Regions from separate parts of the Staphylococcus sp. AS1337 genome, predicted to be linked through region 1. Evidence: predicted binding sites of a transcription regulator. Region 1 holds the regulator's gene; the other holds the start of a gene.

The links. The regulator Rex, encoded in region 1, represses fermentation and respiration genes when NADH is low (regulators of the CRP and FNR family bind a similar motif). The targets are predictions, from matches to a motif close to TTGTGAAATATTTCACAA.
Region 2: ACSUE0_RS13075 (nitrate/nitrite transporter) is a predicted target of Rex. The motif match lies at 2,103-2,120, and genes of this name have one in related genera.

Annotation. Positions count from the first base shown of each region.
Region 1 is NZ_JBOIHZ010000008.1:18,647-24,259, forward strand. It holds gene ACSUE0_RS11725 (ABC-F family ATP-binding cassette domain-containing protein) at 1-856, opposite strand, end outside; gene ACSUE0_RS11730 (redox-sensing transcriptional repressor Rex) at 1,002-1,649, shown strand; gene ACSUE0_RS11735 (YeeE/YedE family protein) at 1,866-2,954, shown strand; gene ACSUE0_RS11740 (sulfurtransferase TusA family protein) at 2,976-3,200, shown strand; gene ACSUE0_RS11745 (hypothetical protein) at 3,579-3,764, opposite strand; gene ACSUE0_RS11750 (LacI family DNA-binding transcriptional regulator) at 3,960-4,922, shown strand; gene ACSUE0_RS11755 (sucrose-6-phosphate hydrolase) at 5,007-5,613, shown strand, end outside.
Region 2 is NZ_JBOIHZ010000010.1:76,725-82,337, forward strand. It holds gene ACSUE0_RS13065 (Hsp20 family protein) at 1-220, shown strand, start outside; gene ACSUE0_RS13070 (Hsp20/alpha crystallin family protein) at 248-682, shown strand; gene ACSUE0_RS13075 (nitrate/nitrite transporter) at 766-1,932, opposite strand; gene nreC (nitrate respiration regulation response regulator NreC) at 2,315-2,968, opposite strand; gene ACSUE0_RS13085 (sensor histidine kinase) at 2,989-4,023, opposite strand; gene nreA (nitrate respiration regulation accessory nitrate sensor NreA) at 4,033-4,485, opposite strand; gene narI (respiratory nitrate reductase subunit gamma) at 4,500-5,177, opposite strand; gene narJ (nitrate reductase molybdenum cofactor assembly chaperone) at 5,170-5,613, opposite strand, start outside.

The DNA.
Region 1 (5,613 bases):
GGGCAATATTTTTATCGACAAAAGTCTCTAATCGTTTAATTTCAGCTTGTTGATTCTCATATTCTTGCATACGTTTTTCATAATATTTATCTCTTTGATCAATAAACTGAGCATAATTGCCTACATAATGTTGAACATCACCGAGTGCAACGTCATAAATTTGAGTCACAATTTTATCTAAGAAATATCTATCATGACTAATAATTACGATGGCACCTTTAAAGTAATTTAAATAACTTTCTAACCATTGGGTCGTTTCCATATCTAAATGGTTGGTGGGTTCGTCTAAAAGTAATAAATCAGGTTCACTTAATAACATTTGTGCCAAAGATAATCTTGTTTTTTGACCACCGCTAAAGTCGTTGATAGGTCGGTCGAAATCCGCTTCACTAAAATTCAATCCGTGTAAGACTGTTTTAATTTTGCTTTCATATTGATAGCCATCTTGTTGTTCAAATTGATTGGATAATGCTTCATAGCGATCGATATGAGATTTATATGTCTCAGTATCATACTCATTTGCATGTTGTGCTAACCAATCTGTTTCCAATTTCATTTCTTGTTCTAAATTTTTCATTGCCTCAAACGGCTTAGACATTTCTTCAAATACAGTTTGATCTGTATTTAATGTCATTTGCTGTGTTAAATAACCAAGTTTTAAATTTTTACTCTTAGAAATATGACCGCTATCATAATCTTCAACACCAGCAATTATTTTCATTAATGTAGATTTTCCGGCGCCATTACGACCTACAATACCAATGCGTTCACCAGTTTTAACTTCAAAATCCACATTATTAAAAATATCTTCGCCGTCGAATGATTTAGTTAAATCATTGAGTTGTAATAATATCATCTGATTTTGCACCTCTCTATTCATTATCATTCTACAGTATTCAGCGTGTTGTTAAAACTATCATTGTTTATTTTTATTATTCAGTCATGTATAATGTTGTAGTGATTATAAGATTAATGAATAACAGATAATGAAATAGGGGGAAATGATCTTGGCTAATCAAAGCGAAAAGATTCCTCGTGCCACATTGAAACGTTTACCGTTATATTATAGATTCGTCAATACATTAAAATCTAAAGGCATTGATAGAGTTAATTCTAAAGCCATCAGCGAAGGCTTAAATATTGATTCTGCAACGATTCGAAGAGATTTTTCTTATTTTGGCGAGTTAGGCAAGAAAGGCTATGGCTATAATATTGATAGCTTATTACATTTTTTTAAAAATGAAATAAGCGAAAATGACGAGATTAAAATTGCAATTGTAGGTGTAGGGAACTTAGGTAAAGCATTATTAACATATAACTTTTCAATACATGATGAAATGACTATAACTGAAGCATTCGATATTCGTGAAGAGGTTATTGGGACACAAATAGGTAAAGTGACAGTAAGTCCATTTGATAAAATAAAGGAAATATTAACACAAGAAGATATAGATGTAGTGATATTGACTACTCCTGAAGAAGCAGCTCAAAACGTAGCTGATGTATTAGTAGATTCAGGTGTTAAAGGGATACTTAACTTTACACCAAGTCGTGTACTAACTCCATCAGACGTTCAAGTTCATCATATTGATTTAGGTATTGAATTACAATCGCTATTATTTTTTATGAAAAATTATAGCAATAAATAAAAAATGATTAGTTAGTTTTTTATAGATACAGTAATACACTCAGTGTGCTGTGTTTATAAAAAACTATTTTTTTATGGATGTTTAATTTGAATTTGGAAATACTGTTACTATATAAGTTAGTAGAAAATTAAAAATTTATGAGTTGCAAGGTTGAAATTTTATACGATTTCTAATATTATTAATCTTATTGATTTTATCGGGAAAGAGGTTATTAATATGACTTGGTTAATAATCAGTGGCATTATTGTGGGAAGTCTTTTAGGCTTTGTTATGCAAAGAACACGGTTTTGTCTGGCTGGTGGATTTAGAGATATGTATATTCAAAAGAGTAACAAAATGTTTTATGCATTACTTATAGCAATTACAGTTCAAAGTATAGGATTGCTCATTTTGACTTCTACTGGTTTAGTACAAATACCTGAGTCAACTTATCCTATTATTGGAACAGTAATAGGTTCATTTATATTTGGTTTAGGTATTATATTAGCTGGCGGATGTGCTACCGGTACATGGTATAGAGCAGGTGAAGGTTTAATAGGCAGTTGGATGGCACTCATCGCCTATGCATTTACTTCGGCAGCTACGAAATATGGTCTATTATTACCATTAATGGATGGTTTAAATAAGCCTACAAACGTTAATACAAGCATGTCACAAACTACAGGGATACCGACATGGATTTGGGTAGCATTACTTACATTTATTACAGTATTTTTTGTAGTCAAAACTTTACGCAAACCGAAACCTAAATTTGCTGTTCCTAAATTAAAACAGAAATTCACAGGTTTGCGGCATTATTTATTTGAAAAAAAATACCACCCATTTGTGGCTGCTATTGCAGTAGGGCTCATCGCGTTAATTGCATGGCCTGTAAGTGAGTCGACAGGAAGAATGTATGGGCTAGGTATTACAACACCATCCGCGAATCTAGTACAGTTTTTTGTAACTGGTGATTTGAAATTATTAGACTGGGGTGTCTTCTTAGTTCTTGGAATATTCCTAGGATCTTATATTGCGGCTAAAGGGGCAAGAGAGTTTAAATGGAGATTGCCAGATACAAAAACTATTCGTAACAGTATTATTGGCGGCGTGCTTATGGGATTTGGCGCTTCAGTAGCAGGTGGTTGTTCAATAGGAAATGGACTAGTAGAAACAGCAACGATGTCATGGAAAGGTTGGATTGCACTTGCTTCAATGATCTTAGGAGCTTGGACAATGAGTTATTTTGTGTTTATCAGACCTATGAAAAAAGCGCAGAAGCAAACTTCTAATGAAACTGTAACGTCACAAACGCAAACAATATAATTAATATAGGAGGCACAAATTATGGTACACGAGTTAGGTACAGTTGGAATGGTTTGTCCATTCCCGTTAATAGAAGCACAAAAGAAAATGAATACGTTAGATAATGGTGATGAATTAAAAATAGATTTTGATTGTACTCAAGCAACTGAAGCTTTACCAAATTGGGCAGCTGAGCAAGGCTATCCAGTTACTAATTATGAACAATTAGATGATGCATCATGGACAATCACAATTCAAAAAGCTTAATTAATAGTAATAGTTGAGATTGAGTCTGCAAGTGAACTTCACTTAGTCAATTAGACAACATAATAATTAAAATAAAAATGATTGAATTCATAGCTATGCTTTGAGTTCGATCATTTTTATTTTAAGCCTTTTTATTATTTAAATTTATTATATATTTTGTAGTCAGAATTTTGTTTTTTAATATTTGTAATTAATACATAGTTTCCAATTATTATCGGTAGAACATTGACCAAATAAATAGAAAAAGATTCAAAGGTATTAGTATTTAACACAAACATTAAAATAATGAGTAAAAATAAATTTAATAGATTTAGCCTTACAGTTTTTGTCATGTTTTCCTTACATTAAACTGAATAAGTATATAACCAATAAACATTGTTAATCTTTATCTTTATTATTGCCTTTAGCTTTAAAGATAAAGTAAATAATTAATATCATTATAGGGATAAAGGCTGAAATAATTGCTGAGTAACTACCATTTTTAAGTAAAAATGGCAAAGAAACAATAATAACTATTATACAAATACTTAATATTATAAAGGTGTACAATTTACCTTTATCCATGGTATATCGCTCCTTAAAGTTGTTATTTCCACAACTATATCATATTAAAATCTCAATTTATATATCACTTATATAGAGATACTACTAGTAAGTTTTAACCTTTCTATAAATGTAGATTTAAATAGTATTTAAAGCGGTTGCATTATGATAAAATAAGTATTGTTTATAATAGCTAATTAATGAGAGTGAGAAAATATGAAGAACATTGCTGATATAGCTAAGATTGCTGGCGTTTCAAAAAGCACAGTGTCGAGATACTTAAATAATGGTTCGGTAAGTTTAAAAACAAAACAAAGATTAGATAAAATTATTCGCGAAAATGACTATCAGCCTAATCAATTTGCACAAAGTTTACGTGCGCGTAGAACTAATATGATAGGGGCGATTATACCTAGAATGAACTCTTTTGCTGTTGATGAAACAATTAAAGGAGTCAAAACGATTTGTGATCAATTGAATTATAGTTTGCTTCTAAATTATACAAATCTTAATACTCAATTAGAAATTGATGCCCTTGAAACGTTTAATAGAAGTAAGGTAGATGGTATTGTCTTTATGGCGACAGAAATCACAGACAAACATTTAGAAGTTATTAATAAAATAAATGTTCCTGTGATTATCGTTGGTCAAGCACATAATGATTTACATTGCATCATTCATAATGATTATCAAGCTGGATATTTGGTTGGTGATATGTTAGGTCAAAAAGGTTATAAAGATATTAAATTCTTTGGTGTGACAGAAAGTGATATTGCTGTAGGTGTTCAACGTAAAAAAGGTCTGATTGCGGGTTTAGAATTACACGACATACAACCTTATATTTCACTAACATCATTTAATTATCAAGAGGCGATGATCGATGTTGTAGAAGCGTTGCAAGCATGCCCTCATTATGACGCAATTGTTGGGGCTACGGATTCAATTGCCTTAGCCATACATAAATATAATTCAGAACACACGCCACATAAGCATGAAAAGTATATTGTTGGATTTGGTGGAGATCCAGTAACTGATATTGTGTCTCCCTCTATCCATACCATAAATTACAATTTTGAATTTGCAGGTAGTGTAGCTATGGACAAACTAAATCAGATGATACAACATCAAGAAATTGAACAGCGCATTATTATTGATGTTGAAGAATCATTTAAAAATTAAAAGAAAAATGGTATGATGAAAAAGTATATTATGGAACCGGTACCATTTAAATAAGGTTATTTTTTAAATAGGAGGATACGCACCATGACGGAGTGGACAAAAGAACAACGTTATCAAAGATATGAAGATATTGATCAACAAACGATTGAATCATTAACTGAACAAGTTAAACAGTCAGAATATAGACAAACTTTTCATATACAACCCCAGATAGGATTGTTAAATGATCCTAATGGGCTTATCTATTTCAAGGGGAATTATTATGTATCTCATCAATGGTTTCCTTTAGGACCTGTACATGGACTGAAATATTGGTATACATATCAAAGTAAGGATCTTGTGGATTTTGAAGCTATTGGTCCAACGATTAAACCTGATACGAAAGATGATAGTCATGGTGTATATAGTGGCAGTGCATTTGAATATCATGATCATTTATATTATATGTATACAGCAAACCACCGTGATAGTGATTGGAATAGAATTTCTACACAACATATAGCAAAAATGGCTAAAGATGGATCGGTAAATAAATTTCCTAAAGCGGTGATATCAGAACCGCCCTTTGGATATACTCAACATTTTAGAGATCCTAAGGTACATGTTCAAGATGGGGTTTATTACGCAATGATAGCTGCACAAAATATAAAAAAACAAGGGAGAATTCTGCAATATCGTTCAACAGATATCG
Region 2 (5,613 bases), on a different contig from region 1:
TAATTTCGAACATAAAACATTAACTATACTAGCAAAACGTGCATCTAATTTAGAACAGCAAGGTACTTATTTAATTAACGAACGCAATTCTAATAAACAAAGTAGACAGTTTATCTTTAAACATATAGACACAAATAAAATAAAAGCATCTATGAATGACGGCATCTTAACTATAAAACTGCCAATCAAGCAAACAAAAACACAAATTTCAATCGACTAAATCTAAAAATTTAAGGAGAGAGATATAATGGCTTTTGATAAAAAACCGTATAATAATCCATTTTTTGAAGGTGACCCAACTGAGTTATTTAGAGATTTTGGACGTCAATTTTTTGAAAACTTTCCTGAAACTTCAAGCATTAAATCAGATGTAAGAGAGTTAGATCATACCTTCATAATCGAAGCTGAACTCCCTGGTTTTAAAAAAGAAAATATTAGTTTACAATTTGAAAATGACACTTTAACAATTGAAGGTAAGCAATCAAATGATACTAAAGAACAAGATGAAGACGGTCGTATCCTTCATCAAGAACGAACTTATAGCGATGTTAAACGTCAATATCCTTTTGACAATATAGATGAAACTGCTATTAAAGCATCGTTTGAAAATGGTATATTAAACGTAACACTACCTAAAAAAGACCAAGAGGAACACTCAGCATCAAATATTCAAATAGATTAATATAGTCATTTTATTGGCTACTGAAAATCTTTATAAGATAAATTTAAAAGCTGAAGTTAGATAATTATCTAACTTCAGCTTTTTTATAATGTCGGATTTAATTTTTCACGTTTCATAATATGAATCATGGTAACTAAAGCAATCACTCCGAATATAGCTAATAAGATAAAAGAGAAATGGCTTGTTCCAGTGAGACTTGTTACATAAGCTATGACTAATGGTGGGAAGAAACCACCTAGCCCCCCCATCATCGAAACGATACCATTAGCTGATCCAGCCTCTTTTCCAAAATAAGTTGGTACGAGCTTAAATATTAAGCCATTACCGACTCCTGCGCACATACTAATAAGTAAACATCCAATTGTAAATAATAAGATATGATCTGATAGACCTAACGTAATCGCTCCTATAATCATTAATATAAAATCACAGATTAGTAAAGTTACAGCATTAAACTTATCACCTAACACTCCACCTAAAGGTCTTAGAAAAGTAGCTAATGCGATAAACACCCCTGCTCTTATACCAGCATCAACTTCACTGATACCAAAGTTTTGCACTAAGAAATTAGGTAAAAACAATCCAAAAGCTACGAATGAACCAAATGTAATAAAATACCAAAGTGATAAATAATATAATCTTAAATCTTTCATCAATATTTTATATTGTTTAACTAAAGGCACTTTAATTTTGGGTTCTTTACTGTCACCTAACAAAAACATAAAAATTGCAAAAAGTACTATGACGATTAAATAAACCCTAACTGTTGATTGCCAACCTATAATACCAGCAATCGGAGGTGCTAAGAATGAAGATATGGCAGTTCCTATATTTCCCATACCATATATACCATTTGCTAATCCTACGCGCTCTTTTGGAAAATATTTAGGAATAGATGTCACACCTACTGAAAATACAGCACCACCTACGCCAAGAAAGAAACCTGATGCCATTAACATCTTAGGTGATTGTGCATGGCTTAGAAAGTATATCGGAAATAATAATATAATAAAGCTACAAAAGAATACCCATTTCGCCCCAATAATATTTGTTAAATAACCAAAAGGCACTCTTAAAATAGAACCTAATATAACAGGAATAGCTAAAATAATAGAAAGTTGGCTGCTTGTTATATGTACATCCTGAGAGATAAAAGGCATTAGTGGCGCAATAATACTCCATGCCATGAACCCTACAACAAGACTTAAAGACTGCAATGTTAGTTGAAAACCACCACTTGCTTTGTTCATTCATTTCACCTTCAATTTATAATTATTTTGATAAATTAGGTCAGTATTTGCATATAGTTGAAGCGCTATATTTCTATATAACAATTATAAATATTAGCACCGGTGTAATATGAGTAAGTATAAACGTTTCTATATAGCATAATGCTGGCCACATTTTTATTATAAAACCTTTGTGAAAAAATGAACATAAGGATTATCCCTTATCAAATAGAGGAATTTCCCTACTTAATTAAGCGGATTTTATATAAGAAAAATATGCTTTGAAATTTAAGTTATTCACCGATTCCTTCTTTTATTTAATAAGTTCTAATCAACAAGAAAGAGCTAACCTATGCCTTATTATTTTAGGCAATTAAGTTAGCTCTTTTATATAAGTTCTACTTTAAAAATCAATCAATTTTTTCTTCATGGCATATTCTACTAATTCCGGTTTTGATTTTAATTCTAATTTTTGCATGATATGTGTTTTATGTGCCTCGACTGTTTTCACAGAAACAAATAACTTCTCAGCGATATCTTTATTCCCATAACCTTTTGCTATTAACGGTAATATCTCTATTTCACGCTTTGATAAAATTTTATAAGGATCAGTTGTTGTTTGCTTATCATTACCTGAATTATTCACGAATTCATTGACTAACGATGTCGTCAATTTCATATCAACATATGTTTCACCTTTAAATACTGTTCTAATTGCTAGTATCAATTGTTCATCTGGGGCATTTTTTAAAATATATCCTTTAGCACCGTTTCTCAATACGTGAAATAAATATTCTTCATCATCATACATTGTTAATATTAGTATTTTTGTATCTGGAAAACTTTCTGTAATTTTACTTGTGGCTATAAGCCCTGACTCGCCAGGTGGCATACTTAAGTCCATAATTAGTACATCAGGCTTGTACTTCATCACCTTTTGATAAGCTTCCATACCATCGGCTGCAGTCCCAACGACTTCCATATCTTCTTGATAATTTAATATCATTGTAAATCCAGTACGCACAACTGCATGATCATCCGCGATAACTATTCTCAAAATTAATGTCTCCTTATTCCCTATATTGGAACTTCTAATGTAACAATTGTGCCTCGACCTATTTGAGTATCAATATTTATCTCAGCATTTACAAGTTCTGCACGCTCGTTCATACCATAAAGTCCCAAGCCAGTTCCCTTTGGCTGGTCTGTCTTTATAAATCCATTGCCTCTATCTATAATTTCTGCAATTAGCTTACCGTGACTAACTTGTACCTCAACTTCAATTGTATCAACGTTTGCATATTTTATGGCGTTAAACAAAGCTTCTTGTACTATTCTATAAACTACAGTTTCAATTTCATTATCAAACCTACGCATCGTTAAATTAGATTGATAGATAATATTGATACCATAATTTACTTCTACCTGTTTAAAATATGTCTTAAAGGCTGCGTCTAACCCTAAGTCATCTAATGAAGATGGTCTAAGTTCTACAGATAAATTACGTATATCATCAATTAATTTAGACATCAATCCTTCTATACGCTTAGAACCATTAACCAACTGCTCTATTTCTTGTTGATATTTTAATAATCTTAATTCAACATCTATATTTAGCATTTCTTGTACTACACTGTCATGTAATTCTCTAGATATTCGTTTTCTTTCGTTTTCTTGAGCAGAAATTGTTTTTTGCATCATTTTTCTTTGATACATCTTATCATGTCTTTCTATTTGAGGTGACACATTTTGTAACGTGAACGCTTTAATTCCTTTGGATTCATCAATTGTTTGATAGGTAGCTGCAAAAGGCTCAACTGTACCACGTGTCGTTTTCATAAATACCTGAAAGCTTGTATTCCCAACATTTTCAGCTTCTAAAAAGCAATGTCTACATGATTGCAAATCGAATTCATTAGTATAACCATCACAATGATTACATATGACATTTGTCATGCCTTCATAGTCATTATCCAATGAGATGATATCACTTGCTGCCTGGTTCATTGCAATCACTTGGCCACGATTATCGACAAATACAATTTTTTCACTCGTATTATTAAAGTATTGCATTAATAATGCTTCCATATCTAGCTGTTGCTTGCTTTCCATTATAATCACCTAATCTTCTTCATTAAATATACCCAATTTACTTTTAAGTGATATGTTTTTATATGTTTTGGGCAAAGGTTGTTGATTTCGCTGACCTAGTAGCAAAACACCATAAACTTTCTTTTCATACCATAATGGTATTGCAACCATCGCTGTTAATAACTCACAAAGGACGATAGGATATTTATGTTGTTCATGTGAAGATAATAATTGCGCTACATTTTCTATCACCATACGCTTACCCGTCTTCATCACATTACCTGCTAACCCTTTTCCTTTGCGTAGTACAATTAATTTATAACGATTATTTAAATTTCCAGAGGCATAACACCATTTAATTGGTGAAATATCACTTTCTTGTTCATAAAATGCGATTGCAGCAAAATCAAATCCTTCTTCGATTCGAATTGAGTCTAATATTGATTGGTAATTAATACTTTCTCTTAACGATAATGCATTCAACTTATCGCCTCCATTCAAACTTTATGTTTACGATAAATAATATAACTACGACTTGCATATGTGAGTGGCACACTCCATACATGCACGAGTCTAGTAAACGGCCAGAATGCCATAATAATAAAACCTAAAAGTATATGCATTTTAAAAGCTAGCGGCACCTGTAACATCAAATCGGCATCTGGAGAAAATATAAATAATTGCCTAAACCAAACTGATATTGTTTCTCTATAATCAAATGAGGGTGTCGTTGCGTTAGTTACTAGTGTTGCGTAGCATCCCATAAAAACAATCGCTAATAATAAGAAATTAACAATAATATCAGATGCTGAGCTTAATCTTCTAATATTTTTTTTGGTTACACGTCGTGCAGTTAATAACAACATACCAATCAGTGTTATTATACCAAAAATACTTCCAATATAAACAGCTCCAATGTGGTATAAATGATCATTTACACCTACTGCTGTTAGCCAAGAAGCAGGAATAAGCAAACCTACTATATGTCCCATTGCTACAGGTATAATACCCAAATGAAACATCAAACTTCCCCATTTAAGTTGTTTCTTTTCTATAAATTCACTAGATTTTGCAGTCCAAGAAAATTTATTAAACTTAAATCTAGCAAGATGTCCGAGGAAAAATATAGCTATACATAAATAGGGCATAATCACCCATAAGAATTGATTAAACATGTTGCTTCACCTCATTTACAGGCTCTATACAAGCTTTTAACGTCTCTCTTAAACCTTTTATCAAGAAATAATAAGGACTATTTTGCTCTGCCAATTGATGTGCCATCGCATACGTACCGTCTTCAATAATCATAATGACAAATTCAATGTTCCCTTTTGCTCGTGGATCATTTTTCCACTGAGCAATATATAAAAATTCAAGCATTAATGGCAGAAAATCAGATAGTTCATTATCTGCCATTTTCAATCCAAACATTTCGTATAATACTTTTAATTTAGCTAATAATTGCCCTCTTTCTTTTTGAGTATCAAATTTATTATATGTCATATAGAGTGGCGCAGTTTTATTAAAATCAAATGTATCGGAATACAATTGCTTTATTTGTAATAAACTTAATTCATACATTTGTTTACGATATTGAATTAAATCTTGGTA